2 regions of the Streptomyces sp. NPDC002054 genome follow, and region 2 is predicted to be linked to the other one. Evidence: riboswitches for the same ligand, from Rfam matches in the RefSeq annotation. Region 2 holds a riboswitch; the other holds the start of a gene.
What was found. Region 2 has a riboswitch for cobalamin ahead of ABT123_RS18775 (cobalamin biosynthesis protein). Riboswitches for the same ligand answer to the same signal wherever they lie in the genome.
Positions count from the first base shown of each region.

Region 1: linked by a shared signal. The riboswitch ahead of metE (5-methyltetrahydropteroyltriglutamate--homocysteine S-methyltransferase) and the one ahead of ABT123_RS18775 (cobalamin biosynthesis protein) in region 2 are both predicted to bind cobalamin.

Region 1 covers NZ_JBEOXT010000020.1:43,899-51,330, forward strand. Annotated here, with positions in the region: gene aceB (malate synthase A) at 1-233, shown strand, start outside; gene ABT123_RS20330 (3-hydroxybutyryl-CoA dehydrogenase) at 230-1,129, shown strand; cobalamin riboswitch at 1,308-1,527, shown strand; gene metE (5-methyltetrahydropteroyltriglutamate--homocysteine S-methyltransferase) at 1,677-4,022, shown strand; partial or broken gene ABT123_RS20340 (DUF4430 domain-containing protein) at 4,076-4,365, opposite strand; gene ABT123_RS20345 (glyceraldehyde-3-phosphate dehydrogenase) at 4,646-6,091, shown strand; gene ABT123_RS20350 (NHLP bacteriocin export ABC transporter permease/ATPase subunit) at 6,165-7,432, opposite strand, start outside.
Region 2 covers NZ_JBEOXT010000018.1:59,894-67,325, reverse strand. Annotated here, with positions in the region: gene cobO (cob(I)yrinic acid a,c-diamide adenosyltransferase) at 1-94, opposite strand, end outside; gene ABT123_RS18785 (putative cobaltochelatase) at 94-2,247, opposite strand; gene ABT123_RS18780 (cobyric acid synthase) at 2,378-3,916, opposite strand; gene ABT123_RS18775 (cobalamin biosynthesis protein) at 3,913-4,869, opposite strand; cobalamin riboswitch at 4,905-5,062, opposite strand; gene ABT123_RS18770 (hypothetical protein) at 5,178-5,399, opposite strand; gene ABT123_RS18765 (inorganic phosphate transporter) at 5,423-6,691, opposite strand; gene ABT123_RS18760 (alpha/beta hydrolase family protein) at 7,013-7,432, shown strand, end outside.

The sequences.
Region 1 (7,432 bases), on a different contig from region 2:
GGGTCCAGATCTGGCAGTGGCTCCGCCACGGCAGCGTGGACCACGCCACCGTGACCCGCCTGCTCGACGCGGAGTGCGCGGCCCTGGCCGCCGAGGACCCCGCCGCCCTGGCCGCGGAGGCCCGAGAGGTGTTCGTCCGTACCGCCCTCGCCCCGGAGCTGCCCGCCTTCTTCACCCCCGAGGCCTACACCCGCCACCTGGTCCGCCGCGCCACCGCGCCGGTGCCGTCATGACCGCCCGCAGCGGGACCACCCGGACCCGGACCACCCGCTTCCAGCGCATCGGGATCGTCGGCGGGGGCCAGATGGGCGCCGGCATCGCCGAGGTCTGCGCCCGGGCCGGCCTGGACACGGTGGTGGCCGAAGCCGACGCCACCGCGGCCCGGGCTGCCCGCGAACGCGTCGCCGTATCCCTGGAACGCGCCGTCCAGCGCGGCAAGCTCGACCGGCTCTCGGCCGAGGACGCCCTGGCCCGGCTGGTGTTCACCGGAGACCTGGAGGACCTCGCCGACCGGCAGCTCGTGATCGAGGCCGTGACCGAGAACCCCGAGGCCAAGGCGGAGGTGTTCACCGCCCTCGACAAGATCGTGGAGGATCCGTCGGCCGTCCTCGCCACCAACACCTCCGCCCTTCCCGTCATGCGGCTGGGCATGGCCACCCTCCGCGCGGACCGGGTGGTCGGCCTGCACTTCTTCAACCCCGTGCCCGTGCTGCCGCTGGTGGAGGTGGTGACCTCCCTGCACACCTCGGCGGAGACCGCCGCGGCCGTCGAGGCCTTCGCCCGCGACACCCTGGGCAAGACCGCGATCCGCTCCCAGGACCGCGCCGGGTTCGTCGTCAACTCCCTGCTGATCCCCTATCTCCTGTCGGCCGTCCGGATGGCGGAATCCGGCTTCGCCACCGCCGCCGACATCGACGCCGGCATGGAACAGGGCTGCGCCCACCCCATGGGCCCGCTCAAACTGGCCGACCTGATCGGCCTGGACACCGTCGCCGCCATCGCCGCAGCCCTCTACGAGGAGTTCAAGGAGCCGCTGTACGCCCCGCCGCCGCTGCTCAGCCGCATGGTGCAGGCCGGGCTGCTGGGCCGGAAGACCGGGCGCGGGTTCCACCAGTACCGCCAGGGCTGAGGGGCCCCGGCAGGCGCCGACCCGGGCATGAGGGTCCCGGTCGGCGGAGCAGAACGCGGAGCGGCCTGGTGAGCCGCTCCGCGTTCTGCCGTGGGCGTTCGCGCGTTCACGCGTTCGCGTGTCTCAGATCACCGTCCGGAATGTGAACTGCGCTATCCCCTCGGCGGAACCGGCCTCTAGGCTGGCCGGTGCAGCTGGTTCGCCCCGTCCGCCAGGCGGGATGCGTCGTAAGAGGGAACCCGGTGGGAATCCGGGACTGCCCCGCAGCGGTGAGCGGGAACGACCGCCGTCATACGCACTGGACCCGGCCGGGTCTGGGAAGCGACGGCCAGTAGGAGCCTCGTCCACGACGAGACGTGCCCGCGAGTCCGAAGACCTGCCCGTTGCCCGCACACGCCCAGCCGTGTGCGGAATCCCGGTGACCTCGTGGGCGGGTCGGCGTGCAGATCAGGCGGACACCCGCGCGTACCCATCCGGACGCGCCCGTGGCTCCGTCCGGTCGGTCACCCCTTTCGCGCCCCCGACCCGTCGCCGGGTCCATGGAGACATGCTCGCGAAGGAGAGTTCCGTGACCACCACGTCCGCAGCCACGGGAGCCCAGGCCACCGTGTACGGCTACCCCCGCCAAGGCCAGAACCGGGAGCTGAAGAAGGCCGTCGAGGGCTACTGGAAGGGCCGCGTCACCGCCGAGGCCCTCAGAGAGACCGCGGCCGGCCTGCGCCGCGACACCTGGCAGCAGCTGGCCGAGGCCGGCCTGCACGAGCTGCCCACCGGCGACTTCTCGTACTACGACCACGTCCTCGACACCAGCGTCATGGTCGGCGCCATCCCGGCACGGCACCGCGCCGCCGTCGAGGCCGACGCCCTCGACGGCTACTTCGCCATGGCCCGCGGCACCCAGGACGTGGCGCCGCTGGAGATGACCAAGTGGTTCGACACCAACTACCACTACCTGGTCCCCGAACTCGGCCCCGACACCGCCTTCACCGCCGACCCCGCCAAGCAGGTCGCCGAGCTGAAGGAAGCCCTCGCGCTCGGGCACACCGCCCGGCCGGTCCTGGTCGGCCCCGTCACCTACCTGCTGCTCGCCAAGCCCGCGCCCGGGGTCGCCGACGACTTCGTCCCGCTGACCCTGCTGGACCGGCTGCTGCCCGTCTACGCACAGGTGCTGGCCGAGCTCCGCGCCGCCGGCGCCGAGTGGGTCCAGCTCGACGAGCCCGCCCTGGTCCAGGACCGCACCCCGGCCGAACTGAACGCCGTGGCCCGCGCCTACCGCGAACTCGGCGCGCTCACCGACCGGCCCAAGCTGCTGGTGGCCTCGTACTTCGACCGGCTGGGCGAGGCCCTGCCGGTGCTGGCCAAGGCGCCCGTCGACGGCCTCGCCCTCGACTTCACCGAGGCCGCCGCCGGCAACCTGGCCGACCTCGCCGCCATCGGAGGCATCCCCGGCAAGCGGCTGGTCGCCGGTGTGGTCAACGGCCGCAACATCTGGCTCAACGACTACGAGAAGTCCCTCGCCACCCTCGCCACCCTCCTCGGCCTCGCGGACCGGGTCGACGTCGCCGCCTCCTGCTCCCTGCTGCACGTACCGCTGGACGCCGGGGCCGAGCGCGACCTCGACACACAGGTCCGCCGCTGGCTCGCCTTCGCCCGCCAGAAGACCGCCGAGATCACCACCCTGGCCCGCGGCCTGGCCCGGGGCACCGGCGCCATCGCGGCCGAACTGGCCGCCAACCGGGCCGACCTGGCCTCCCGCGCCCACTCCTCCCTCACCCGCGACCCGGCCGTCCGCGCCCGGACCGCGGCCATCACCGACGCCGACGGCCGCCGCTCCCAGCCGTACCCGGAGCGGGCCGCCGCCCAGCGCGCCCACCTGCGGCTTCCGCTGCTGCCCACCACGACCATCGGCTCCTTCCCGCAGACCTCCGAACTCCGCACCGCCCGGGCCGACCTGCGGGCCGGCCGGATCGACGGCGCCGCGTACGAGCAGCGGATCGAGGCCGAGATCCGCGAGGTCCTCGCCTTCCAGGAGAAGGCCGGCATCGACGTCCTGGTGCACGGCGAGCCCGAACGCAACGACATGGTCCAGTACTTCGCCGAGCAGCTGACCGGCTACCTCGCCACCCAGCACGGCTGGGTCCAGTCCTACGGCACCCGGTACGTCCGCCCGCCCGTCCTGGCCGGGGACATCTCCCGCCCGGAGCCGATGACGGTGCGCTGGACGACCTATGCCCAGGCGCAGACCGCCAAGCCGGTCAAGGGCATGCTGACCGGTCCGGTGACCATGCTCGCCTGGTCCTTCGTACGGGACGACCAGCCGCTCGGCGAGACCGCCCGGCAGGTCGCCCTCGCCCTGCGCGACGAGGTGGGCGACCTGGAGGCGGCCGGTACTTCGGTGATCCAGGTGGACGAGCCGGCCCTGAGGGAAACCCTCCCGCTGCGGGCCGCCGGCCATGCGGACTACCTGGCCTGGGCCACCGAGTCCTTCCGGCTGACCACCAGCGGCATCCGGCCGGACACCCAGATCCACACCCACATGTGCTACGCCGAGTTCGGCGACATCGTGCAGGCCATCGACGACCTCGACGCCGATGTCATCAGCCTGGAGGCGGCCCGCTCCCATATGCAGGTGGCCGACGAACTGGCCGGCGCCGGCTATCCGCGGGAGGTCGGCCCCGGCGTCTGGGACATCCACTCCCCGCGCATCCCGTCCACCGAGGAGGCCGCGGCCCTGCTGCGCAAGGGCCGTGAGGCGATTCCCGCCGAACGGCTCTGGGTCAACCCCGACTGCGGGCTGAAGACCCGCGGCTGGCCCGAGACGCGGGCCTCCCTGGAGAACCTCGTCGCGGCGGCCGTGCAGGTGCGCGCGGAGACGGCGGCCGGCAACGCCTGATCCCGCCCGGGCCGGAACGGTCACCGCGACCGTTCCGGCCCGATCCCGCTCCTGGCCGAGCCGCCGCCGCTGACCTGCTTGATGGTGTCGACGGAGAAGTCGTCGAAGGACGCGTACCAGGTGCCGTCCCAGTCGAAGTAGTTTCTGCGCGCGGCGTCGTCGAGGGCAGCGGTCGGGGTGGGAACGGCAGTCGGGTTCGCGCCGCCGTTGGTGCCGTCGCACTTGTGCGTGCCGCCGGTCGCGGTGGTGACCTCGTGGCCTGGGCGGCGGCCGGCGCGGTGGCGAGGACGAGCCCGAGAGCGGCGGCGGTGACAACGGCTCGGCGGGCGACGGTCTGGCGCATGAGGTGCCCTTCTGGCAGGAGGCGGAGTCGGGGTCGTGCGCCGACGCCCCGACCGCCCCCGGGCATACCACGGTTGCAGGTCAGCGCCGGATTCCCACCGGCTTCCCCCAGTCACGCAGCCATTCGGTTGTGGCATGAATCGTATGACCTGAAGGATGGCTGGGGAAGGTGCTCAAACCGTCACAGAAGGTCACGATTGCTCGCTCAAGAGGTACCGCTTGAATGATCAAAGGAGCGAGGGGTTAGCATATGAGCGCCGCCTAGCTCGAAAGATAAACCTGTGACTGTCAATGACGACTCGTTCACCAACTGGAAGAACCGCGAGGAGATCGCGGAGTCGATGATCCCGATCATCGGGAAGCTTCACCGGGAGCGGGACGTCACGGTCCTCCTCCACAGCCGCGCCCTGGTGAACAAATCCGTGGTGAGCATCCTCAAAACCCACCGGTTCGCCCGCCAGATCGACGGCGAGGAGCTCTCGGTCACCGAGACCCTGCCGTTCCTGCAGGCCCTCACCGCGCTGGACCTCGGCCCGTCCCAGATCGACATCGGCATGCTCGCCGCCACGTACAAGACCGATGACCGCGGTCTTTCCGTCGAACAGTTCACCGCCGAGGCCGTCGCCGGCGCCACGGGTGCCAACAAGATCGAGTGCCGCGAGGGCCGCGATGTCGTCCTCTACGGCTTCGGCCGCATCGGCCGCCTGGTCGCCCGCCTGCTCATCGAGAAGGCCGGCTCCGGCAACGGTCTGCGCCTCCGCGCCATCGTCGTCCGCGGCGGCGGCGAGCAGGACCTGGTCAAGCGCGCCTCGCTGCTGCGCCGCGACTCCATCCACGGCCAGTTCCAGGGCACCATCACCGTGGACGAGGCGAACAGCACGATCATCGCCAACGGCAACGCGATCAAGGTGATCTACGCCAACGACCCCTCCGAGGTCGACTACACGGCGTACGGCATCAAGGACGCCATCCTCATCGACAACACGGGCAAGTGGCGCGACCGCGAGGGGCTCTCGAAGCACCTGCGTCCCGGCATCGACAAGGTCGTCCTGACCGCCCCGGGCAAGGGCGACGTCCCGAACATCGTGCACGGCGTCAACCACGACACGGTGAAGCCGGACGAGCGCATCCTGTCCTGCGCCTCCTGCACCACCAACGCGATCGTCCCGCCGCTGAAGGCGATGGACGACGAGTACGGCGTGCTGCGCGGTCACGTGGAGACCGTCCACTCGTTCACCAACGACCAGAACCTGCTGGACAACTACCACAAGGCCGACCGCCGTGGCCGCTCCGCGCCGCTGAACATGGTCATCACCGAGACCGGTGCCGCCTCCGCCGTCGCCAAGGCCCTGCCCGAGCTCAAGGCGCCGATCACCGGCAGCTCGATCCGCGTCCCCGTCCCGGACGTCTCGATCGCGATCCTGAGCCTGCGCCTGGGCCGCGAGACCACCCGCGAAGAGGTCCTCGACTACCTCCGCGACGTCTCGCTGCACTCGCCGCTGAAGCGCCAGATCGACTTCACCACCGCCCCCGACGCCGTCTCCATGGACTTCGTCGGCTCGCGCCACGCCTCGATCGTCGACGCCGGCGCCACCAAGGTCGACGGCGACAACGCGATCCTCTACCTCTGGTACGACAACGAGTTCGGCTACTCGTGCCAGGTCATCCGGGTCGTCCAGCACGTCTCCGGGGTGGAGTACCCGACCTACCCGGTCCCGGCGGTCTGATCCCGTACCGACAGGGCGGCAGTGGGACGGCACGTCCCACCGCCGCCCTTCGGCGTTCCGGACAACGTCCGGGTCAGCGCAGCTGGCGGCGGACCAGGCCGTGGAACAGGCCGGAGGCGTCCGCGAGCAGCTCGGCGGGCGGGCCCTGCTGGACGATCCGCCCGTCCGCCATCGCGATCACACGGTCCGCGTCCATGATCGTGGACAGCCGGTGGGCGATCACGATGCGGGTGGCCCGCAGGGCCCGGGTGGATTCGATGACCACCCGCTGCGCCTCGTTGTCCAGCGCGCTGGTGGCCTCGTCGAAGAACAGCACCCGAGGCCTGCGCACCAGCGCCTGGGCGATCATGAGCCGCTGGCGCTGACCGCCCGAGACGGTGCCCCCGCCGTCGGACAGCATGGTGTGCAGGCCCATGGGCATGGCCTTGATGTCCTCGGCCAGGCCCGCCATCGCGACGGCCTCCCACACCTCCTCCAGCGAGAAGGACTCGGCGCCGCGGATGCAGTCCAGGATCGAGCCGGTGAAGGGCCGGGCGTGCTGCAGCACGACCCCGCACTGGCGGCGTACGGCCGCCTGGTCGAGGGCTGCCAGGTCCTGGCCGTCGTACAGCACGCTGCCGGCGGACGGCTTGTCGAAGCCGATGAGCAGCCGCAGCAGGGTCGACTTCCCGCAGCCGCTGGCCCCCACGATCGCGACGAACTCCCCGGGCCGCACCCGGAAGTCGACCTCGTCGAGGACCAGCGGCCCGTCCTCGGTGTAGCGGTACGACAGCTGCCGCGCCTCGACGGCCCCGCCCAGCACACCCGGTGCGGCAGCGGCGCCGCGCACCTCGGGCGCCGCCCGCAGGATCGGCGCGACTTCCTCGAACACCGGCAGCACGGCAGCCGCCGACAGCAGCGCGCCCGTCACCTGTGTGACCGAGGACAGCAGGAGCGTCACGGCGGTGCTGAAGGTGAGGAACGCACCGGCGGACATGGTGCCGCGGGCCGGCCCGGCCAGCAGCATGAACATCACCAGCGTGCACAGCGGAAGGCAGACCGCGTTGAGCACCGCGAGGAGGTTCTGGATCCGGCCGGCGCGCTGGTGCAGCGTACGGGTCCGGGCGAACTCCCGCGCCCAGGCGGCGTAGGCGAAGCTCTCGGCCGCCGCGACCCGTAGTTTCGGCAGCCCGCGCAGGGTCTGGAAGGCCTGGTTGTCGAGCCGGTTGTCGAGCTTGACCAGCCGGCGCTGGTAGCGCAGCTGCCACAGCCCCAGCCCCAGGAAGAGCGCCGCGACGACGAGCAGCATGACGACCGCCACGACCGCCAGCCGCGCGTTGTAGGCGAACAGCAGGACCAGGT
Region 2 (7,432 bases):
CCGGGCCGGTGTGGACGAAGACCAGCGGCCGGTTGCGGCGCTGACGCGTCGTGAGACCGTCGTCGGGAACGACGGTCGGCTGTCCCTGAGGCATTACGCGGCCCTCCTGTTGCGGGAGTTGCTGGGGTTGCTGGGGTTGCTCTGCGATGACACCGATGTGCGTACGTCCCTTACGAGCCCGGCCAGCGAGTCGGCCCGCAGCCCGTCCAGGGTGACGGACGGACCGCCCAGGTCCGCGGCCAGCGCCCCGGCCAGACCCAGCCGGACCGGGCCCGCCTCACAGTCCACGACCACCGAGGCGACACCCTCGTGCGCCAGCAGCCGTGCGCTGCGGCTGCCGGCCGCCCGCGGGTCCCCGCCGAGGGAGCCCGCCGAGGTGGCCCGCCCGTCGGTCACCACGACCAGCAGCGGGCGCCGCGAGGGATCGCGCAGCCGCTCGATGCGCAGCACCTCGTGCGCCTTGAGCAGGCCGGATGCCAGCGGGGTACGGCCGCCGGTGGGCAGCAGTTCCAGCCGGGCGGCGGCCGTGTCCACCGAGGAGGTGGGCGGCAGCGCCAGCTCGGCGCCCGCACCCCGGAAGGTGATCAGGCCGACCTTGTCCCGCCGCTGGTAGGCGTCCAGCAGCAGCGACAGCACCGCGCCCTTGACCGCGCTCATCCGCTTCCGGGCGGCCATCGAACCGGAGGCGTCGACCACGAACAGCACGAGGTTGCCCTCGCGACCCTCCCGGGTGGCCTGCCGCAGGTCGTCCTTGCGGATGACCAGACCGCGGCCGGCCCGGCCCCGGGCCCGCTGGTGCGGGGCGGCGGCCTGCACGGTCGCGGCGAGGTGCAGCTTCGTCAGCTGCCCGCGGGGGCGCTGGGAGCCGGTGGTACGGCCGTGCGCGGTCCGCGCCCGCGAGCGCCGGCCGGCGGCGCCCTCGCCCAGGCCGGGCACGCTCAGCATCCGGGTCCGGAACGGCTCGGACGCCCGTACGGCCGCCTGGACCGGCCCGTCCGCCGTGGTGTCCGCGCTGCTCGGGGGTTGTGGTGCGGAGTCCGCCGAGGGCTCCGGGCCCTGCTCCGGTCCGGGCCTGTCCCGGTCCTCCGGGCCCTGCGCGGCCCGGTCGTCCTCCGGCCCGGCCTGCGGCGGCACACCGCCGCCACCGTCCGGCCCGCCGTCGCCATCTCCGTCTGCGTCGCCGTCCGGGTCGGACCCGGGCTCCGGCTCGGGGTCCGGATCGGGTTCCGGCTCGTCGTCCGGGAAACCGTTCAGGATCTCGTCCAGCCGGTCCTCGTCCAGGCCCGGTGCGTCGAAGGGATTGCGCCGCCGCCGGTGCGGGAGCGCCAGCAGGGCGGCCTGCCGGACGTCCTCCTTCCGGACCTCCGTACGCCCGGCCCACGCGGCCAGAGCCGTCGCCGTCCGGGCCATCACGATGTCGGCCCGCATCCCGTCGACCTCGAAGCCCGCGCAGGTCGCCGCGATCTGCAGCAGTGCCACATCACCCAGCCGGACCCGCGGCAGCAGGGCCCGGGCGGCCACCACCCGGTCCCGTACCGCGGCCTCCTCCGCGGCCCAGCGGGCGGCGAAGCCCGCGGAATCGTCGTCGTAGGCGAGCCGCCGCCGTACGACCTCCACCCGCTGCTCGGGCTCGCGCGAGGCGGCGACCTCGACGGTGAGCCCGAACCGGTCGAGCAGCTGTGGGCGCAGCTCGCCCTCCTCGGGATTCATGGTGCCGACGAGCAGGAACCGGGCCGCGTGCCGGACGGACACGCCCTCGCGCTCGACGTAGGAGGCGCCCATGGCAGCGGCGTCGAGCAGGACGTCCACGAGGTGGTCGTGGAGGAGGTTGACCTCGTCCACGTAGAGGATGCCCCGGTGTGCGTCGGCCAGCAGGCCGGGCTCGAAGGCCTTCACGCCGTCGGCGAGGGCACGTTCGAGGTCGAGGGCTCCGACGAGCCGGTCCTCGGAAGCTCCGACCGGCAGCTCCACCATCCGGGCGGGCCGCTCGGCGGAGCTGCCGGACCCGTGGGGGCCGTCCGGGCAGCCCGGGTCGGGCGTGGCAGGGGCGCAGGAGAACCGGCAGCCGGGGACCACGTCCACCTGCGGCAGCAGGGCCGTCAGGGCGCGGACGGCGGTGGACTTGGCGGTGCCCTTCTCGCCGCGGACCAGCACCCCGCCGACCGCGGGGCTGACGGCGTTGAGGAGCAACGCCAGCCGGAGGTCGGTCTGGCCGACCACCGCGGTGAACGGGTAGGGCGTGCTCATGCGTGACTCCTTCGAAGGTGCGGCGGCTGGATGTGGCGCGGCGCCGCGCCGGTGCGGGGCCGGAGCCCCGGTTTCGGGAAGGGGTGGGTAAAGGGGCGGGTGGGGGAACAGCCCCGCAGGGCCCGGCCCGTCACGGTGCGCCCGGGGGCAGGAAGGGGAGGCCCGCCGGGGCGCCGGTCTCGATCAGGCGGAGCAGCGCATCGGTGTCCGCGTGTTCCTCGATCAGGTCGCCCAGCAGGTCCAGCTGTTCCTCCCGCAGGGAGGCGAAGGAGGTGTCCGGCGCCGGTACGAAGCGGCGGCCCGCAGCCGCGGCGACCTCCTGGAGGAACGCCCGGCGGAAGCCGTCCGACTCCAGCGAGCCGTGCCAGTGGGTGCCCCACACCGACCCCACCCGGCAGCCGTCCAGGAAGGGGTCCCCGCCCAGCACCTCGGCCACGCCGTGGTGGATCTCGTATCCGGTGACCGGTTCGCCGAGCGCCGAACCGGAGGGCCGGGCCAGGGTCTTCTCCCGGGCGAAGCGGACCCGGACCGGCAGCAGGCCCAGCCCGTCGACCACGCCCGCCCGCGATTCGACCTCGTCCTCGATCCGCTCGCCCAGCGCCTGGAAGCCACCGCAGATGCCCAGCACCGGCCGGCCTTCGGCGGCCCGCCGGGCCAGCGCATCGGCCAGCCCCCGCTCCCGCAGCCACTCCAGCGCCTTCACGGTGCCCCGGGTGCCCGGTACGACGGCCAGGTCGGCATCGGCCAGTTCCTCGGCCCGGTCCACGAACCGCACCACCACACCCGGTTCGGCCGCGAGCGCGTCCACGTCCGTGAAGTTCGACATCAGCGGCACCGCGCAGACCGCGACCCGCAGGACGTCCTCGCCCACCGGCGGAGCCACCAACGACTCGCGGACCGAGCCGCGCAGCGAGACCCGCAGGCCGTCCTCCTCGTCGATGCCCAGCCCGTGCCGGAAGGGCAGGACCCCGTACGTGGACCGGCCGGTGATCGACCGCAGCATCTCCATGCCGGGCTCCAGCAGGGAGACGTCACCGCGGAACTTGTTCACCAGGTAGCCGGCGATCAGCGACTGGTCCTCGGCCGACAGCAGGGCCGTGGTGCCGAAGAAGGACGCGAAGACCCCGCCCCGGTCGATGTCCCCGACCACCACCACCGGAAACCGCGCGGCCCGCGCGATCCCCATGTTCACGATGTCCGTGCGCCGCAGGTTGATCTCGGCCGGGCTGCCCGCCCCCTCGCAGATCACGGCGTCATACGTGCCCCGCAACTGCTCCAGGCAGTCCGTGACCACACCGAGCAACTGCTCCTGACGCCCGCCGTGGTAGCCGCGCGCACTCATCTCGCCCACCGGCTTGCCCAGCAGCACCACCTGGCTGCTGCGGTCGCTGCCGGGCTTGAGCAGCACCGGGTTCATCAGAGCCGTGGGCTCCACCCGGGCCGCCTGCGCCTGCATGGCCTGCGCCCGGCCGATCTCCGCGCCCTCGAGGGTGACGAAGGAGTTCAGCGACATGTTCTGGGCCTTGAACGGCGCCACCTTCACGCCCTGCCGGACCAGCCAGCGGCAGATGCCCGCCGTGACCACGCTCTTCCCGGCGTCCGAGGTGGTGCCGGCGACCAGCAGCCCCCCGCCGAGCCGCCCCTTGCTCACGCTGCTCGTGCTGCTCATGCGCGTCCCCTCCGTACCCGTGCGGCGAGCAGCCGGCCGCCGACGCAGGCGGCCAGCGCCAGCCAGGTCACCTGCCGGGACAGCCGTACCGCCCGTTCGATGTCGGCGACCTCCACCGGCCGCCCGGTGTCCCCGTTGAGCACCGCCCGGTGCTCCACCCGTCCCCCGTAGGCCAGGGTGCCGCCGAGCCGGACGCCCAGGGCACCCGCGAAGGAGGCCTCCACCGGGCCGGCGTTGGGGCTGGGGTGGGCCGCCGCGTCGGTGCGCCAGGCCCGGACCGCCCCCCGACGGTCCGGGCCGGCGACCACGGCGGCCAGCGCGGTCAGCCGGGCCCCCGGCCAGCCCGCGAGGTCGTCCAGCCGGGCGGAGGCCCAGCCGTAGCGCAGGTGGCGCGGCGACTTGTGGCCCACCATCGCGTCCAGGGTGTTCACGGCCCGGAAGGCGACCAGCCCGGGCACCCCGGCGACCGCACCCCACACCAGGGCGCCCACCACCGCGTCGGAGGTGTTCTCGGCGACCGACTCCACGACGGCGCGGGCGATCTGCTGCCCGTCCAGCGCCTGCGGGTCGCGCCCGCAGAGGTGGGGGAGGCGTTCCCGGGCCACCTCGGTGTCCCCGGCGGCCAGGGCGCCGCCGATGGCACGGGCCTCCCGGCCCAGTGAGGTCCCGCCGACCACGGCCCAGGTGGCGGCGGCGGTGAGGGCGATCCGGACGGCGGCGGGACGGGAGCGTACGGCGCGGGCGGCCAGCGCACCCGCGGCGGCTGCGCCTCCGGCGCACACCAGGGTGTGCACCACGCCCCGCGAGCGCCGGTCGCGCCAGAGGACGCGTTCGACGCCGGCGGCGGCTCGTCCGAAGGCGGCGACGGGGTGCCCGCGGCGTGGATCCCCGAGGATCCGGTCGCCGATCAGGCCCGCCGTCACGCCGTACGCGAAGACGCGATCGGCACGCATGGGGCAGGTATGTCCTCACTCAGGGTCCGCGCCCTGGTTCGACGTGTCCGGCGGCGAGAGTTCCTGGCTCCCGGCGGGCAGGGACGGCTGTCCGTGCTCCCCGGTGACAGTGGCGGGACCGCGCCGGATTCGCACCGGACTTCCTCTGCTGCCGCCGTAATGGCTCCGGCAGTCCACCACGCACCGCGATGGCCCGTCAACTTGCCGTTGACCTGCTGAAACGAGAACTCCCCCCGGGGCTGCCCGGGGGGAGTGACTCTGTGGTGCTTCGGGTGGTGCGGGGTGGGGCGGGGTGGTGCCCCGGGGACTCAGGCGACGATGAGCCAGATCCCGTACGTCACGGCCGCGGCGCAGAGCGCGAAGCAGGCGTACGCGCCGGTGCGGGCCAGGGTGGCTGCGCCGCCCTGCTCGGTGGCGGCCTCGTGCCGGGAGAGCCCCACCATGCCCAGGGTGAACAGGGCCACCAGAGCGACGGTGGCGGAGAGGCTGACTCCGAAGACGGAGCCGAGAGCTGCCCAGTCGATCTTCATACTGCCGAAACCTTCTCTGTTGGTCAGACCGCGGCGGCCGGAGCCGCCGGGGTCTCGCCGGGCGCGGGGGCGCTCGGGGCGGGGATGGTGGCCTTCAGGTCCTCGTCGGTGACCGCGGCGGTGGTGCCGGCCGGCGGCACGGTGACGGCCGCCATCGCGGTGGTGACCACGCCGGGCGCCTCGGCCGGGGTCTCCAGCTCGTTGACGTTGTTGTGGTCCACGACCTGGCGACGGGAGATCAGCCAGATGGCCAGGCAGGAGCCGACCAGGAAGACGGTGACGGCGGCGATGCCGATGTCACCGGTGCGCATGACCAGCTCGGCACCGGCCGAGACCAGCGCGGCGGCCGGCAGGGTCAGGCCCCAGGCGATGAACATGCGGGTCGCGGTGGACCAGCGGACCACACCGCCCTTGCGGCCCAGGCCCGCACCCATGACCGCGCCGGAGCACGAGTGGGTGGTGGAGAGCGAGAAGCCGAGGTTGGAGGAGGCCAGGATGACGCTGGCGGCCGAGGTCTGGGCGGCGAAGCCCTGCTGCGGCTGCAGGTCGGTCAGGCCCTTGCCCATGGTGCGGATGATGCGCCAGCCGCCGAGGTAGGTACCGAGCGCGATGGCCAGGCCGGCGGAGACGATGACCCAGACGGGCGGGTTGGAGCCGGGGGCGAGTGCCCCGCCGGCGACCAGGGCCAGGGTGATGATGCCCATCGTCTTCTGCGCGTCGTTGGTGCCGTGCGCGAGGGAGACCAGGCCCGCCGAGGCGATCTGACCGGCCCGGTAGCCCTTGGCCGAGGTCTTCTCGCCGACGTTCTTGCCGACCTTGTACGTGACCTTGGTGGCCAGCATGGCGGCCAGACCGGCGACGATCGGCGCGGCGATCGCGGGGATGAGCACCTTGGTGACCACCACGTCGCCGTTGACGGCGCCGATGCCCGCGGAAGCCACCGCGGCACCGATCAGGCCGCCCATCAGGGCGTGGGAGGAGCTGGAGGGGAGTCCGACCAGCCAGGTGATGAGGTTCCAGAGGATGGCGCCGACGAGCGCCGCGAAGATCACCTCTGGCTGGATGCCGTCCTCGTTGACCAGGCCCTTGGAGATCGTCTTGGCGACCTCCACGGACATGAACGCGCCGACGAGGTTGAGCACGGCGGACATGGCCACCGCCGTCTTGGGCTTGAGGGCGCCGGTCGAGATGGTGGTAGCCATCGCGTTGGCTGTGTCGTGGAAACCGTTCGTGAAGTCGAACACGAGAGCGGTAATGATCACGATCCCGAGGAGAAGCGTTATGTGCTCCATTTACCCAGGCTTCTGTTTGACGTCAGTGGCTCGGCGACCGTAGGCAACCTAGGTGAACTAAAAGTGAACTGAGACGGGCGGTGCGGTGTACCAGCCCGGCCCGGCTTCGGGATCCTCGTCCTGATTCTGCCGCCGATGGACCGATTCGTGCACGTCACACGCAGGTGAACGGAACCTTCCGGTGGGGCCGCCCCCGGTCTGGGGGTACCTTCCGGGTCCCCCGGAAGAGACCCAGATCACGTGCCCGGACGCCGCCTTTCAGGCCGTCCGGCCGATTCCGCTCCACTGGCCGGGGCTGCTCCGGCCGCCGAAACTGGAACAGTGCGACCCGCAACAGTGACGGCAGCCGCCGTCACCACCCTTCTGGTGGGTGCCGGAGCAGCCGCGGTCGCGGCCGGCCGGTACGCCGCCGACGCGGCCCTGCGGCCCGAACCGGGCCGCCCTCTGCCCGGCGGCCCCCGGCTCGTCGTCCACGGCACCGCCGGCGGCAGGGTCGCGCTCACCCGCTCCCTGGCCTCGCTGCGCCCGGGCACCTACGGACTGGACGCCCCCGGGGTGCACGCCGTGGTCGGCCGGGTCCTGCCGGACGCCCCGCACACCCCGGACACCGTCGTACGCCAGCTTCTCCGCGTCACCCACGGCCACCTCGACCCCGGCACCCGGGTCAGCCTCACCCCGCAGATCCACCTCGGCAACCCGCGCACCGCCCTCGGCCTCGACCACGCCGATGTGGACGTCCCC